Regions from separate parts of the Heyndrickxia sp. FW510-T9 genome, predicted to be linked through region 2. Evidence: riboswitches for the same ligand, from Rfam matches in the RefSeq annotation. Region 2 holds a riboswitch; each other region holds the start of a gene.

Region 1 (4,440 bases), on a different contig from region 2:
GCATCAACTGGAGTAATTTTCAAGTTTTTAGGGTTTTCAGCAATACTTTCTAAACCGCCTGCACCAGTAAATCCAGCTTTTAATGTAATAAGTCCTGCTTTTTGCATTAACAATAAAGCTCTTCCAAGATTTGTAGCGTCTTTTGGAATAATAACTTGGTCCCCATTTTTAATTTCACTAATATCTTTAATTTTCTTAGAATAAATTCCCATTGGCCAAATAGATGTTGTTCCAATTGCAGCTAAATCAAGATGATGGCTTTTTTTGAAATCATCGAAATAAACAACTGTTTGGAATGCATTAATGTCAATTTCCCCGCTATCTAATGCTAGATTAGGTTGTACATAGTCATCAAATTTAACGATTTGTACCGTAATTCCCTTTTCTTTTGCAAGCTTTTTAACAAGATTCCATGTTGGCACCTCCGATGAAGTTGTTCCGACCTTCACCACTTTACTTCCATCTGTTTTACTTGAGCTGCTGTTTGAACTGCACCCTGCAAGTACTAGGAGTAAGCCAAACACAATAATAAGTAGTCTTTTCATAATTTTTTCCTCCACATTGTTTTTTTATCGTTCATCAGGAAATTATTAAATTTAATCCTGTTGAAAACATTTTTGAAAAATGGTTTACGTCTAGCTTCAGGTGAAATTTGTACTTCAATTTCAATAGCGCCTTTCGGCTAGCGGATGTACAAGTCGCTTACGCATTTGTTTTGACATGTTCTATTTTCTTCTCAATTTTCTTGCGATAACATTTCCAAGCGATTGAATAAGCTGAACCATGACAATCAGAGTGACAACAGTAATGATCATAACCTCTGTTTTAAATTGGTTATATCCATATGTAATCGCCAAATCACCGATTCCACCGCCACCTACTGCTCCGGCCATTGCGGAAGCACCGATCAATCCAATCGTCGCGATCGTTAAAGCCAAAACAAGTGAACTCCGAGCTTCCGGAAGCAGGAATCTCCAAATAATTTGCCAAGGAGTTGCCCCCATCGCTTGTGCTAACTCGATTGTTCCTTGATCGACCTCAAGCAGTGAGTTTTCTACTAATCTTCCAATATAAAATGCCGTATACAAAACTAACGGAACTATTGACGCCGTCGTACCTATTGAAGTTCCGACTACTAATCTTGTAAAAGGAATAATAGCCACCACTAGAATGATAAACGGAACTGAACGAAAAATATTAATAATAACGTTAAGAATATTGAATAATACTTTATTTGGAAGTATTCCTTTTTCCCTTGTAGTGACTAAAATAACGCCAATCGGTAAACCAATGATGATGGAAATGATCAACCCTACAATCACCATATAGAGAGTTTGATTTATTGCCGTTAAAAATTCCGGCCAAAACCAGCTCCAATCAAATGGCATCCCCTGTCACCTCCTTTATTAATGCATTATTCTCATTGATATATTGAACGGCACGATTCATTTCTGCTCGTTCACCCTTAAATTCAACAAGTAAATTCCCAATTGGGATCCCTTGAAGCTCTGTTACCATCCCATGAAGAACATTCAAATCAATTGAAAATTTCTTAGCTGTATTGGATAACAGCGGCGTATTGGTAGAAGCACCTTTAAAAATAATTCGATAAATACCTTGTTGATTAGATTTTCTGTTTTCTTTAATAAGCTTTTGTATCGATTTTGGTATCGTATCGTTCAATACCGTTCTTACAAAACTTCCCGCAATTTGCGTCTTTGGCTCGGTAAAAACATCTATAACTGGACCTTGTTCCACAATAATCCCATTTTCAATAACGGCCACCTTATCGCAAACATCGCGAATTACATTCATTTCGTGCGTTATCATTAAGATTGTAATACCTAACTCATCACGAACTTTTCGCAAAAGATCGAGAACAGCTACTGTTGTATTCGGATCAAGTGCAGATGTCGCTTCATCGCAAAGAAGAATATCAGGGTCTGTTGCTAATGCTCTAGCGATCCCAACCCTTTGCTTTTGACCACCAGACAATTGTTCCGGATACTGGTCCATCTTATCCTCCAATCCAACAAAGGATAATAATTTTGTTACTTTTTCTTTAATGATGTCCTTTGGAGTCCCCTCTAAAAGGAGCGGCATCGCAACATTCCCGAAAATGGTTTTGGAATGGAGTAGATTATATTGCTGAAAAATCATCCCGATTTTCTTTCTTTGTTTCCGTAAATCTTTTGAATTAAGAGATAGAATATCAACCCCGTTAATTAATACTCTTCCGGATGTTGGTCGTTCCAACAAATTTACACAACGGATTAGTGTACTTTTTCCTGCACCACTAAACCCAACTACTCCAAATATTTCTCCTTTATCAACTTGAAGATTAATTCCTTTTAATGCTTCCACTTTTTTCTCTTTGCCACTGCTATATAACTTATGGACATCTTCTAAAACAAGCATGTAGAAATCTCCTTTTTTCAAACTGTTTTATCATTTAACTTAGTAAATTCATATGATAACTCGGATATAACAATCTTTTCCGCCTAAATCAAGATTTTACGCTTAAACGAAAAACCCTTCCTCTTATCCACAGATCAGATAAGAAGAAGGGTTTATATGTATAAGCCTCTCTACTTCTTATCTTTCAAATCGACTTCTCGATTTGCAGGAATTAGCACGGTTTTTGCCAAAAAACAGCAAACCCGTTGCCGAGGTTTCATCGGGCCAGTCCCTCCACCTCTCTGGATAAGTAATAGCGTTTTATTAATTTTTTAACTTGCAAGACTAATAATATTGTCTTTTTTAACGTAAGTCAAGAATTTTTTTGATATTTTCTCAACAAATATCAACTGATATTTGGCAAAATGCAATAAGGAACATTTGTTCTGTATTTTTAAAAAATGGTTGTAAAATACGATTTTCTATTTGTCTTATATACTAAAGGAGGATGCCCATGAACAAAGACTTTTTACAAATATGCAAATTAAGTCCAACTGAAGAAAGAGTTTTAAAATCTTTTTTTCAAAAACATGAGCAGTCTTTAACAAATTCTGCTATTCAACAATTTTTATCAAAAAGTAATAATTTGTCACTGCTCATTAAAGTATTAACATGCCCTACTACTGAAAATGAAGGAAAGTTAGAATCCAAGTTTAGAGAGTTCTTAATTGAGCTACGATTAGTTAAATACATTTCACAAATAATACACTATCAAAATCTAAATCTTACTAAATCATTGCAAACTTATAAAAACAGATTTCCACTCTATTTGGATCAAGAAATCACAATTGGCGAAGAGATAAAAATAGTTGATACGATTCCCTCAGGTGAGGAATTCATAATAAAAGAATCAATCAATTTTGAAGAAGAAATTAACAATAATGAACTTTTTAAAACCATTCAATTATTATCAGTTCAACAAAGAGATATTTTAAGACTCTATTATCTTGAGGGTTACAATGACCGAGAAATTGGTGAGAGATATCATGTAACACAACAATCTATTGCAAAAGGTCGGAAAAAGAGTATTGAGAAAATTCGACAGTACCTTGAAAAGAGTGATTTCAAATGGAAAGTATAGAGTACTTAATCACCCAAGCCAAAAGTCATAATGAAGCAGCACTTATAACCATTATTGAATCGTTTCAACCAAAAATAAAGAAAGTAATTAATTGTAATTATCTTATTACAAATTTCGACGCAGATGATCTAAAACAAGAATTATCCATTAAAATAATTCAAGCAATATATAAATTCAGTTTCGAAAACATACCAGGATTTTGGGAATTTTTAAATCAAATAGAAAATGTGTAATAAGGAGGTAGTATAAATGGATAATCTATCACCAGCCATACAAATTATTGAAAATTATGGATTTCCTATTCTTGTTTCTATTTATCTTCTAGTTAGATTTGAGAGGAAGCTAGATTCTTTAGCGGAAAGCATAAATAAATTAATAGGAGTGATTGAAAAAGCAAATAGTAAATAAAACAATTTATTTTGAACGAATTTATAATATGAATATCTTTTTAGCCTAGTCGTATGTATCCAACTTTTATAATATTTTTTACCTTTATTGGAGATAGGAGGAAATATATAATGAAAATAGCGATGTATACATCAACCTCTTGTTGGCAATGCCTTGAACTTAAAAATATATTTTCAAAAAATAATATTACTTTTGAAGAGCGTGATATCCAAAAAAACAGCAAATTTTTGAATGAGTTTTTTGATGAGTTAAGTGGAACTGCTTATCCACTTACAGTATTTTATAATGATAATAACAATATTATTGATACGGTTACTGGGATTAACTTAAAAAAACTTTCGTCTATTTTAATTTATCGCCTTAAAAGCTAACTATCGTGTAATTTCTCGATAGTTAGCTTTTTGTGCTGACTTTAATTTTCAAGAAGTAAAAATCAATAGTAATAAAATCGTTTTCGATTTTCCAAGTATTCCTTACCTTGAATACTACATTTC
Region 2 (4,440 bases):
TCTACTTCTGCGCCTAATAGATTTTTCAGCTGCTGCCCATGGGTTTTTATAGCTGTATACACACCTTGACCAACTGTACCATATCCTAACAGGGCTGCTTTTATAATCGCCATTTCATCACCTTTCCTTTTCGGCATATACAACACTATGAATAGGTGCACATCACGCTATCATTAATTTGTACTACTTACACCGGTTAGTTTTTTTTCTAATTGATGCTGTATTAAATGGCCCCAGTTCTCGAATTCTACTAAAAAACCATCATGGCCAAAATCAGTCTGGATCTTAAAAAAGTTGCCATTTGGTACTGCTTGAATAAAGGCTTGAATCTCTTCACTTGGATAAATAAGATCATGCTCAAATCCAATTCCCGTTACATAGGCTTTGATACAAGAGGCTGCTTGCCCCCAGCCTCCTCTGCCTCTGCCTATATCATGTGAATTCATGGCTTTAAGCAAAACTAGATAGCTATTCACATCAAAGCGTTTTGCTAATTTTTCCCCTTGATAGTGCAAATAAGATTCCACACTATATAAATCTGAAGAATGTCTTTCCCGCCCGAATCGCTGCGAAAATAACGTTGGACTACGATACGTTACCATTCCTGCCATTCTTGCAACTTCAAAGCCTTTTACTTCATGAGAAAATTGATAATACCCATTTTTAAAATTCGCATCCCCTTCGATTGCTGCAATCCCGATGCGGTTAAAGGCAATTCCGTAATCACTCAATGCTGGGGTCGATGCAAGCACAAAAAGCTGTTCCATATCATCTGGATACAAAACTCCCCACTCTAATACCTGCATGCCACCTAAAGATCCACCAATTACAGCTTTTAGCTCTCGAATACCTAGTTGGTTTAAAGCTTTACGCTGGGCGTGAACCATATCCCGGATCGTAATAGTGGGAAAGGATGAGCGATATTCTGGCTGACCAGATAAAGGACCAGTCGAGCCATCACAGCCACCTAAAACATTAAAAGTAATCACTTGCCAATGATCGGTATCAATATTCTTCCCACTGCCAATGAGCCCACTCCACCAGCCAAGCTCCTCGTTCGTTCCAATCGAAAATTGATTTCCGGTTAATGCATGGCATACAAGGATAACTGGAGCATTCTCAGGGCCTTGTCGTTCATAAGCTAGCTCAATATCTAGCATTCCACCATTTTCTAATTCCATTTTGCCGATACTTGTTGTTTGAATGTTTGTCATAATACCGAAACAGCTGTTGCTTTTTCTATGGCTTGCTCAAGATCAGCAATAATATCTTCTACTGCTTCCAAACCAACAGATAGACGAATTAGCTCTTCTGTTACACCTGTTTGTTTTAAATCTTCTGCGCTTAATTGTTGATGAGTAGTGGATGCTGGGTGGATAATTAGTGATTTCGCATCCCCGACATTCGCTACATGTGACCAAAGCTGAATATTATCGATCACCTTACGCCCTGCTTCTCTTCCGCCTTTTATGCCAAAATTCACAATGGAACCAAATCCATCTTTGAAATACTTTTTTGCTAATTCATGGGAAGGATGGCTCTCTAAGCCTGTATAGCTTACCCACTCGACTGCAGGGTGATTTTGTAAAAACTGTGCAACTTCAAGGGCATTTTCATTATGTTTTGGTACTCGTAAATGCAATGTTTCAAGTCCTTGCAAAAATAAGAATGCACTATCTGGACTTAATGCTGGACCAAAATCACGAAGCAATTGAACACGAAGCTTCGTAGCAAAAGCGGCCTGTGGTACGTCCACTCCATAACGCAGACCATGGTAGCTTACATCCGGTTCCTTGAAGCCTGGGAATTTATCACTGTTCCAGTCAAATTTTCCGCCATCTACAACCACTCCCCCAATTGCTGTGCCGTGACCACCAATCCATTTTGTTGCTGAGTGAACAACGATATCTGCTCCCCATTTGATAGGGTTAGTTAAGTAAGGAGTGCCAAACGTATTATCGACAATCAAAGGAATACCATTTTCATGGGCAACCTTTGCAACTGCCTCTACATCTAATACGTGCAAGCTTGGATTTCCGATAATTTCGGCGAACAATGCTTTTGTGTTTGGTGTAATTGCTTTTCGAAAGTTTTCCGGATCATCGGCATCAACGAATTTAACATTAATTCCGTACTTTGGAAGCGTTACTGCAAATAGATTGTAAGTACCTCCGTAAAGATTTCCTGCAGCTACGATCTCATCCCCTGTACCCGCAAGATTTAGTATGGAGAATGCTATTGCTGCGGATCCTGATGCTAGGGCAACTGCCGCAGTTCCTCCTTCAAGCAAGGCAACACGTTTTTCAAAAACATCTACTGTTGGATTTCCAATTCGGGAATAGATATAACCTTCTTGTTCTAACGCAAATAAGCCTTGTGCGTAATCAGTATCTTTAAAAACATAGGATGTCGTTTTATATACGGGAACTGTGCGAGATCCTGTTGTAGGATCCGCTTGTTGACCTCCGTGAAGTAATAATGTTTCTGGGCGAAGTTGTTTTTGTTCTGTCATCTTTACATTCCTCCATTTTTTTGTTTTAAAGGCTTTTTTCTTATACTTTGTTGCTTTTAAAGCTGAAAAACCTGTAAGCATCGTTAATTAGGTTATTAGTGAATAGACCTTTTAAGAATAGATGCTCCTGAACTGAGTCCGTATTAGGATTGATAGCCATTTACGAAAAACAACAATCTTTACGAAAACAGTCTTTGTTAATCGAGAAATTTTCAAGACAAGGGTGGGGTTTACAAAGAGGAAATTAAAAAACCCTCTTCATAAGAAGAGGGTTCATATACAGATTCCTCCCCTTATCTTTCAGATCACTTCGATCTGTAGGAATTAGCACCTTATCAAACATGGGTGTTTGATGGTTGCCGGGCATCAAAGGGCCTAGTCCCTCCGCCGCTCTCGATAAGAGTATTCATTTAGTTTTCATAAAATTTTAAATTGCTCTTAATGTGCATTATAGAAGAGTCGGAAATCATAAGTCAATAGTTTTTTGAAAAATTATTAAAGTGATAATTCGATTGCTTTTTCAAATTGACCAATAATATCTTGCGCATCCTCAATCCCAATAGAGATGCGAACTACTTGTTTAGTAATGCCAATTTTATGTTGGAGCTCAGATGGCAATGCCCGATGGGATGTGCCAAGTGGATAGGAAACAGTCGTTTCAACACCTGCTAAAGTTGGAACGATTTTTACCCAGCCAAGGGATGAAAAAAATCGATTAATATCGCATTTCTCCGCTAATTCAATCGTGACAATTGCTCCATTTCCTTTTTCAGATACAAACTCAGGGTAGTAAACTTTTTTTACTGACGGGTTTGTTCTAAGGGAAATCGCTAATTGTTTTGCATTTGCAGCTTGTCGTTCCATGCGCAGTGCTAATGTTTTCATGCCACGACATGTTAACCACGCCTCAAATGGGCTTAAGTTAGCCCCAAGATTGACAACTTTTTCGCGCGCTTTTTTCACAAGCTCTGTTTCTCCCACCAAAACCCCTGCTGTTACATCACTATGACCGCCTAAATACTTTGTCGCACTATGGACAACCAGGTCAATTCCTTCTAGATATGGCTGCTTCAAATAAGGGCTCGCGAAAGTATTATCGACCATCGTAGTAATGGCATTTTCTTTTGCTATTTCAACTAATTTTCCAATATCCTCTATACGTAAAAATGGATTGGTTACCGTTTCCGAATAAAGCAGGGTTGTATTTTTTTGAATGGCATTTTTCACTTGTTCAGAATCCTCGAATGGAACAAATGTCGTTTCAATACCGAATTGTTTAAGCTCTTCTTTTAATAGATGATAGGTTCCACCATATAGGTCCTCCGCTGCTACTATATGATCTCCTGCTTTTGCTATCGATAAAATTCCTGCTAAAATAGCAGACAAACCTGATGAGGCCGCAACTCCTGCTGGTGCACCTTCCAATGCCGCAACAGCCTGCCCCAATTCATCGGTATTCGGATTTCCTGTTCGACTATAAAGGTAAGGAGATTCCCCCTGATAGAAACCTTCTAACTCTTCCAAACTCGAAAACGTAAAAGCTGTCGTTTGATAGATTGGTGTCGTTTTACTACGTATGGCATTCGTGTTTTTCAATGAGCTATGTACTGCTTTTGTATCAAATGAAACGTCCAATTTCCACACCCCGCATATTGTATTTATGGCTCTTTTCTTAAACTTTATTTTTATTGTAAAATGAAAATCTTTTTCCTTCTTTATTCGACTTAAGAATGGTTAGTCCTTTTAAGAAAAGATGCCCCGAAGCTCAGTCTATATTAGAATAAATAAACATTTACGAGAAACACAATCTATAAGAAAGTAGCCTATTTGATTAAATCAGATTGTACGACTGGAAAGTTTTGATGTCAAAGGATTTTTATTTTGAGTGCATGGGCACCCAGAATATAGTACTGTTCCAAATGGTGGTC
Region 3 (4,440 bases), on a different contig from region 2:
TTGTTCGGTGTATTGCCAATTTTCATAGTCCATTGCTCCGCCTGGTTCACAGTGCACTAAATGTAAATCGGTATTCTTCAATAATAGACTCAAATCAGAAGGTGAATAGCATCTTAACGATTGTGTTATCTGATTTTCCTCATGATCCTTCAGCCACCAAGTATCTAACATCCTGCATCTATTTGCATCGAATTCATATCGCCTAGCAATATTTCCAAACTCCATTTCTTGACCGGAGACCTTAGCCCAGTACCAGGGGGTATAAATATCAATCAGTGCCACACCATTTGGTTGCAGCCACTCGGAAATGCGCTTTAACAATATTTGTTGGTCAGTATCTTCTCCGACCCCAAATCCATCCCAATAGCAAACAACATCAAATTGTTCCTCTATATCTACTTGATAGAAATCACCTTGAATGATGCACAGATTTCTTCCTATATTATGCTTTTCAGCAAGTTTATAAATATTTTCTACACACGAAGGGGCGAGTTCGATAACAGTAACTTCATATCCACGTTTTGCAGCAGTAACGGCAAAACGTCCATTGCCACCACCTAATTCAAGGATTTTAGTGATAGGCTGATCGCTAAAACGCTCTATTTTATCAACTAGGTCTTCTTCTAAGTGATTCAAATCAAAATCGTATTGTGTAGTTCACCAAATAAATTGTTTATCATAAAAATCTTTAACCCATTTCATTTAAAAGCACCTCTTTAGGATAAAATTTTTTGTCCTGAAGCAGCTTTTAAAATCAATAAAATAATAATCCCACGTAAATCCTCCTTGGAAATAATGATAATTCCAAATTTATTATATATTCTAAAGGTAGCTGCCACAAGTACGACAATGGAAATTAATTCTTGTTGGGGAAGGAGAAATTGGTTTTCAAGGCAGGGAAAAACTTTTAAACTAGTAAAGTAGACTTCTATGAAAGGGACGATAACCATGAAAACATATAAAGCATTGTTTTTTGATATAGATGATACTCTCTTGGATTTTCGTGCTGCTGAGAGTGGAGCATTACGACAGCTTTTTGAAGATGAGCAAATTGAACTGACTCCTCAAATGGTGCAACAATATAAAATTATTAATCAAGAACTTTGGCGAGAATTCGAAGAGGGGAAACGTAGCCGTGATGATGTGGTTAACACTAGGTTTGCTGCATTTTTCAAGGAATACGGAAAAGAGGTAGATGGTGTTTTATTGGAAAATAAATACCGTGGCTACCTGCAAGAAGGCCATCAGCTTATCAGCGGTGCACTGGAATTAATTACAGAACTGAAGGATCGTTATGACTTATATATAGTGACCAATGGGGATTCTGCCACTCAGGATAAGCGCCTTCGTGCGTCAGGCTTGTTTCCGTTATTTAAGCAGATATTTGTCTCAGAAGAAACAGGTTACCAAAAGCCGATGAAAGAATTTTTCGATTATGTGTTTGCGCGCATCCCAAATTTATCTCCAGAACAGGGATTAATTATTGGAGATTCACTAAGTGCAGATATAAAAGGCGGCAATCTTTACGGGCTCGATACATGCTGGATCAATCCAGATCGAAAAGAAAACAATACGGACATCGTGCCAACGTATGAAATCCAAAATCTTGAGGAATTACATCATATATTGGCTGCAATTTCTTCCAAATAATTTTTGCCTGATGAAACTTAGAGAAACCGATCCCGTGGGACCGGTTTCTCTTACTTATACCCCATCTGTCTTATCTCGCTTATCCTTATTTCTTTTATTCCCTTTACTATTATCCCCGCTGACAGATGATTGCCCATGTAAGGAAGGGGAATTTTGATTGCCGCTGCCTTTATTAAATTTCTTTGTCATGCATTTCAGCTCCTTTCTATCACAAGTACAGTTTGCCTCTTTTGTCTAAACTTATGATATTTATTAAAAAAAGAAAACAAGGGGACGGTTCTTGCTTTTCTTGAAACGCAAGAACCGTCCCTCTGTTTCCTAAAAATTTCTCCACTTGATGGAGTCTATCCCACTGTGCGGATGGTTCTTTGATTGAATTTTATAATATTCATATTCCAAATCCGATAAGGTTAACTCAAATAAATGCTTACCTTCTTTTTTATATTGATCAAGCTCAATTAGCTTACTAATCAATTCGTTCCTTCTTGTTTCAACAGCTTCTCTAAGTAATTTACCCATAAAAAAACCCACTCCTTTTTTTAATTAAATAAAAGATAAGAAGAGGATTGATCAAATGTTTAAGTACCTCAACTTATCTACCAAGCCTAAGCTTGCAGGAATTAGCACAGGATTCCATTGGAATCTGCTGCTGAGGTTTCATCGGGCCAGTCCCTCCACCTCTCTGGATAAGTTTCCATGACATATTAATTTTTTTATTGTTATTAGCATAAATCCTATAATTCCTATTTGTCAACTTATATTTATTGTTTATTTCCATTTTTTATGCCAGCAATTTAGTGATAACCGAAAACAGGATAACATAATCTAATTCAGGTATAATTCTTGTCTACTGATACCAATTGCTTTATTGATGGCTGTATGATTGATTAAGTTTTTATTAAAGTCTCCGATAATACCAATTAATTTTCTTAGCTTAGTTTGAGATGAAAAAATATTGTAAATGAATTAAAAATAATTGTACAATACTTTTTTAGAAGGGGAAGTAATGGCGAAAAATTTTACAAAGGTTTTCGTCTACAAAAGCAACATAGTAAGAATAGAGCCTCACCTAATGAGTTTAACTAAATTTTTTTCAGACTCCTCGCAATGTATAGAGCTAGAAAGAATAAAAAGAGAAGAGTGGAAGTAATGAGAATTGGATTTTTTGATTCTGGTATTGGTGGAATGACCGTACTTCATCAGGCATTAAAGGTTTTGCCAAAGGAAGATTACCTCTTTTATGCAGATACGACACACATACCATATGGTGAAAAGCCGAAGGAAGAGGTAAAACAATATATTTTTGACGCAGTGGAGTTTATCGCAAATCAAGGTGTTAAGGCGGTAGTCATTGCCTGTAATACAGCTACAAGCATCGCTGTACAAGACCTTCGTGAAAAATATGATATCCCTATTTTGGGCATTGAGCCAGCGGTAAAACCAGCAGTGCAGAAATGTGAAGAAAAACAGAAGAAAGTGTTAGTGTTAGCAACTAGATTAACACTTAAAGAAGAAAAATATCATCATCTCGTACAAAGCATCGATCATCATGATATCGTGGATAGTATACCACTTCCAGGTCTTGTAGAATTTGCGGAGGAATTTGAATTTAGGGAAGAAAAAGTGTTGCCATATTTACAAAGAGAGCTATCCTCACTTGACTTAAAGCAGTATGGAACAGTTGTTTTAGGATGCACCCATTTTCCATATTTCACTAACTCCGTGAAGAAGCTGTTTGATAAAGAAGTTGAAATGATTTCCGGAAGTATTGGAACAGCAAAAAACTTAGAGAGAATATTAAAGGAAAGAAATTTACTGGGCAACGGAACAGGTGACATTTCCTTTTTTGATTCAGGTACAAAGGTGGACAAAGATACACTTTCAAAGTATAAAAATTTGTTTCGCATCTTGGATCAAATATAAGGTACTATTATTTTGGAAACTATCAATTACACAATTAATTTAAAAATCTAGGAATATTTACTATATAAAAACCGATATCTTGTAAATTAAGATATCGGCTTTTTTCTTGTTAGCCCAAATTAAAAAATTCAACCCTAGGGATAACCTTTAAATGTTATCCCTCTTTATTGACGCTCCCAAAACGCTGGCGGTTCAATCCCAAGTAACCGTAAGTAAATAAAACCTTGGCCACGATGGTGGATTTCATTTTCCAATGTATAATGTAGACGTTCGAAATGACTCATTTCGCCACCAAAAAAGGGATCTTTTTCTACGGTGTGCAACCGTTCCTCGGTGATTTTTGGCCACCATTTTTGCACATCCTCCTTTATTTCACGACAACTGTCTAAAAGTTCCTCTTTGGTAGAAACATCAGCAAAAGAATGGCTATATTCCCATTCACCGATAGCGATACCGCGTACGTATGCTCTTTCAATATCTAGTATCTCTAAAATCATTTTTGAGAAAGGACGAAGTGGTTCTACGGGTGCAAAGGTGAATAACTTGTCTTCAGGGAATACCTCAATTGTTCGAATGGTTAAAAGACGATTCCCATCCAAAATTTCGCGAAATTTCTCCAATGTCATGACCATTGTTGGTCGCCTCCTTAATTAATTGTCCCTTTCATTTTAAAACGTCAACCCTGACAAAAGTAGTCAGTGAAAAAAAGAAAAGATCCTAACTTTTTAAAGTGTTCATTTCAATAGAGTTATTTACTTTCAACAGTCATTAGCTGCATTCCTTCGATAAAAAATGTAGCTCATTCAAAAAATAGCTGTTACTTTTAAGAAATTATAAATACCTCGATATGTTTTCTTTGTCCCTTTT

What was found. A riboswitch is a leader RNA that binds a small molecule or an ion and turns the genes downstream of it on or off. The one in region 2 is predicted to bind S-adenosylmethionine.
Region 1: another riboswitch for S-adenosylmethionine. It lies ahead of AC3WJF_RS09790 (methionine ABC transporter ATP-binding protein); the one in region 2 lies ahead of AC3WJF_RS14075 (O-acetylhomoserine aminocarboxypropyltransferase/cysteine synthase family protein).
Region 3: another riboswitch for S-adenosylmethionine. It lies ahead of AC3WJF_RS20800 (Fur-regulated basic protein FbpA); the one in region 2 lies ahead of AC3WJF_RS14075 (O-acetylhomoserine aminocarboxypropyltransferase/cysteine synthase family protein).

Annotation. Positions count from the first base shown of each region.
Region 1 is NZ_JBYSWK010000014.1:80,056-84,495, forward strand. Features, by position in the region: gene AC3WJF_RS09780 (MetQ/NlpA family ABC transporter substrate-binding protein) at 1-545, opposite strand, end outside; gene AC3WJF_RS09785 (methionine ABC transporter permease) at 726-1,388, opposite strand; gene AC3WJF_RS09790 (methionine ABC transporter ATP-binding protein) at 1,378-2,418, opposite strand; SAM riboswitch class I at 2,593-2,710, opposite strand; gene AC3WJF_RS09795 (sigma-70 family RNA polymerase sigma factor) at 2,912-3,538, shown strand; gene AC3WJF_RS09800 (helix-turn-helix domain-containing protein) at 3,526-3,771, shown strand; gene AC3WJF_RS09805 (YvrJ family protein) at 3,788-3,946, shown strand; gene AC3WJF_RS09810 (glutaredoxin family protein) at 4,057-4,317, shown strand.
Region 2 is NZ_JBYSWK010000026.1:54,298-58,737, reverse strand. Features, by position in the region: gene AC3WJF_RS14085 (homoserine dehydrogenase) at 1-113, opposite strand, end outside; gene metX (homoserine O-acetyltransferase MetX) at 174-1,214, opposite strand; gene AC3WJF_RS14075 (O-acetylhomoserine aminocarboxypropyltransferase/cysteine synthase family protein) at 1,211-2,512, opposite strand; SAM riboswitch class I at 2,803-2,915, opposite strand; gene AC3WJF_RS14070 (trans-sulfuration enzyme family protein) at 3,008-4,147, opposite strand.
Region 3 is NZ_JBYSWK010000064.1:16,566-21,005, reverse strand. Features, by position in the region: gene AC3WJF_RS20815 (class I SAM-dependent methyltransferase) at 1-636, opposite strand, end outside; gene AC3WJF_RS20810 (YjjG family noncanonical pyrimidine nucleotidase) at 949-1,650, shown strand; gene AC3WJF_RS20805 (hypothetical protein) at 1,705-1,839, opposite strand; gene AC3WJF_RS20800 (Fur-regulated basic protein FbpA) at 1,969-2,169, opposite strand; SAM riboswitch class I at 2,240-2,343, opposite strand; gene murI (glutamate racemase) at 2,800-3,573, shown strand; gene AC3WJF_RS20790 (DinB family protein) at 3,738-4,205, opposite strand.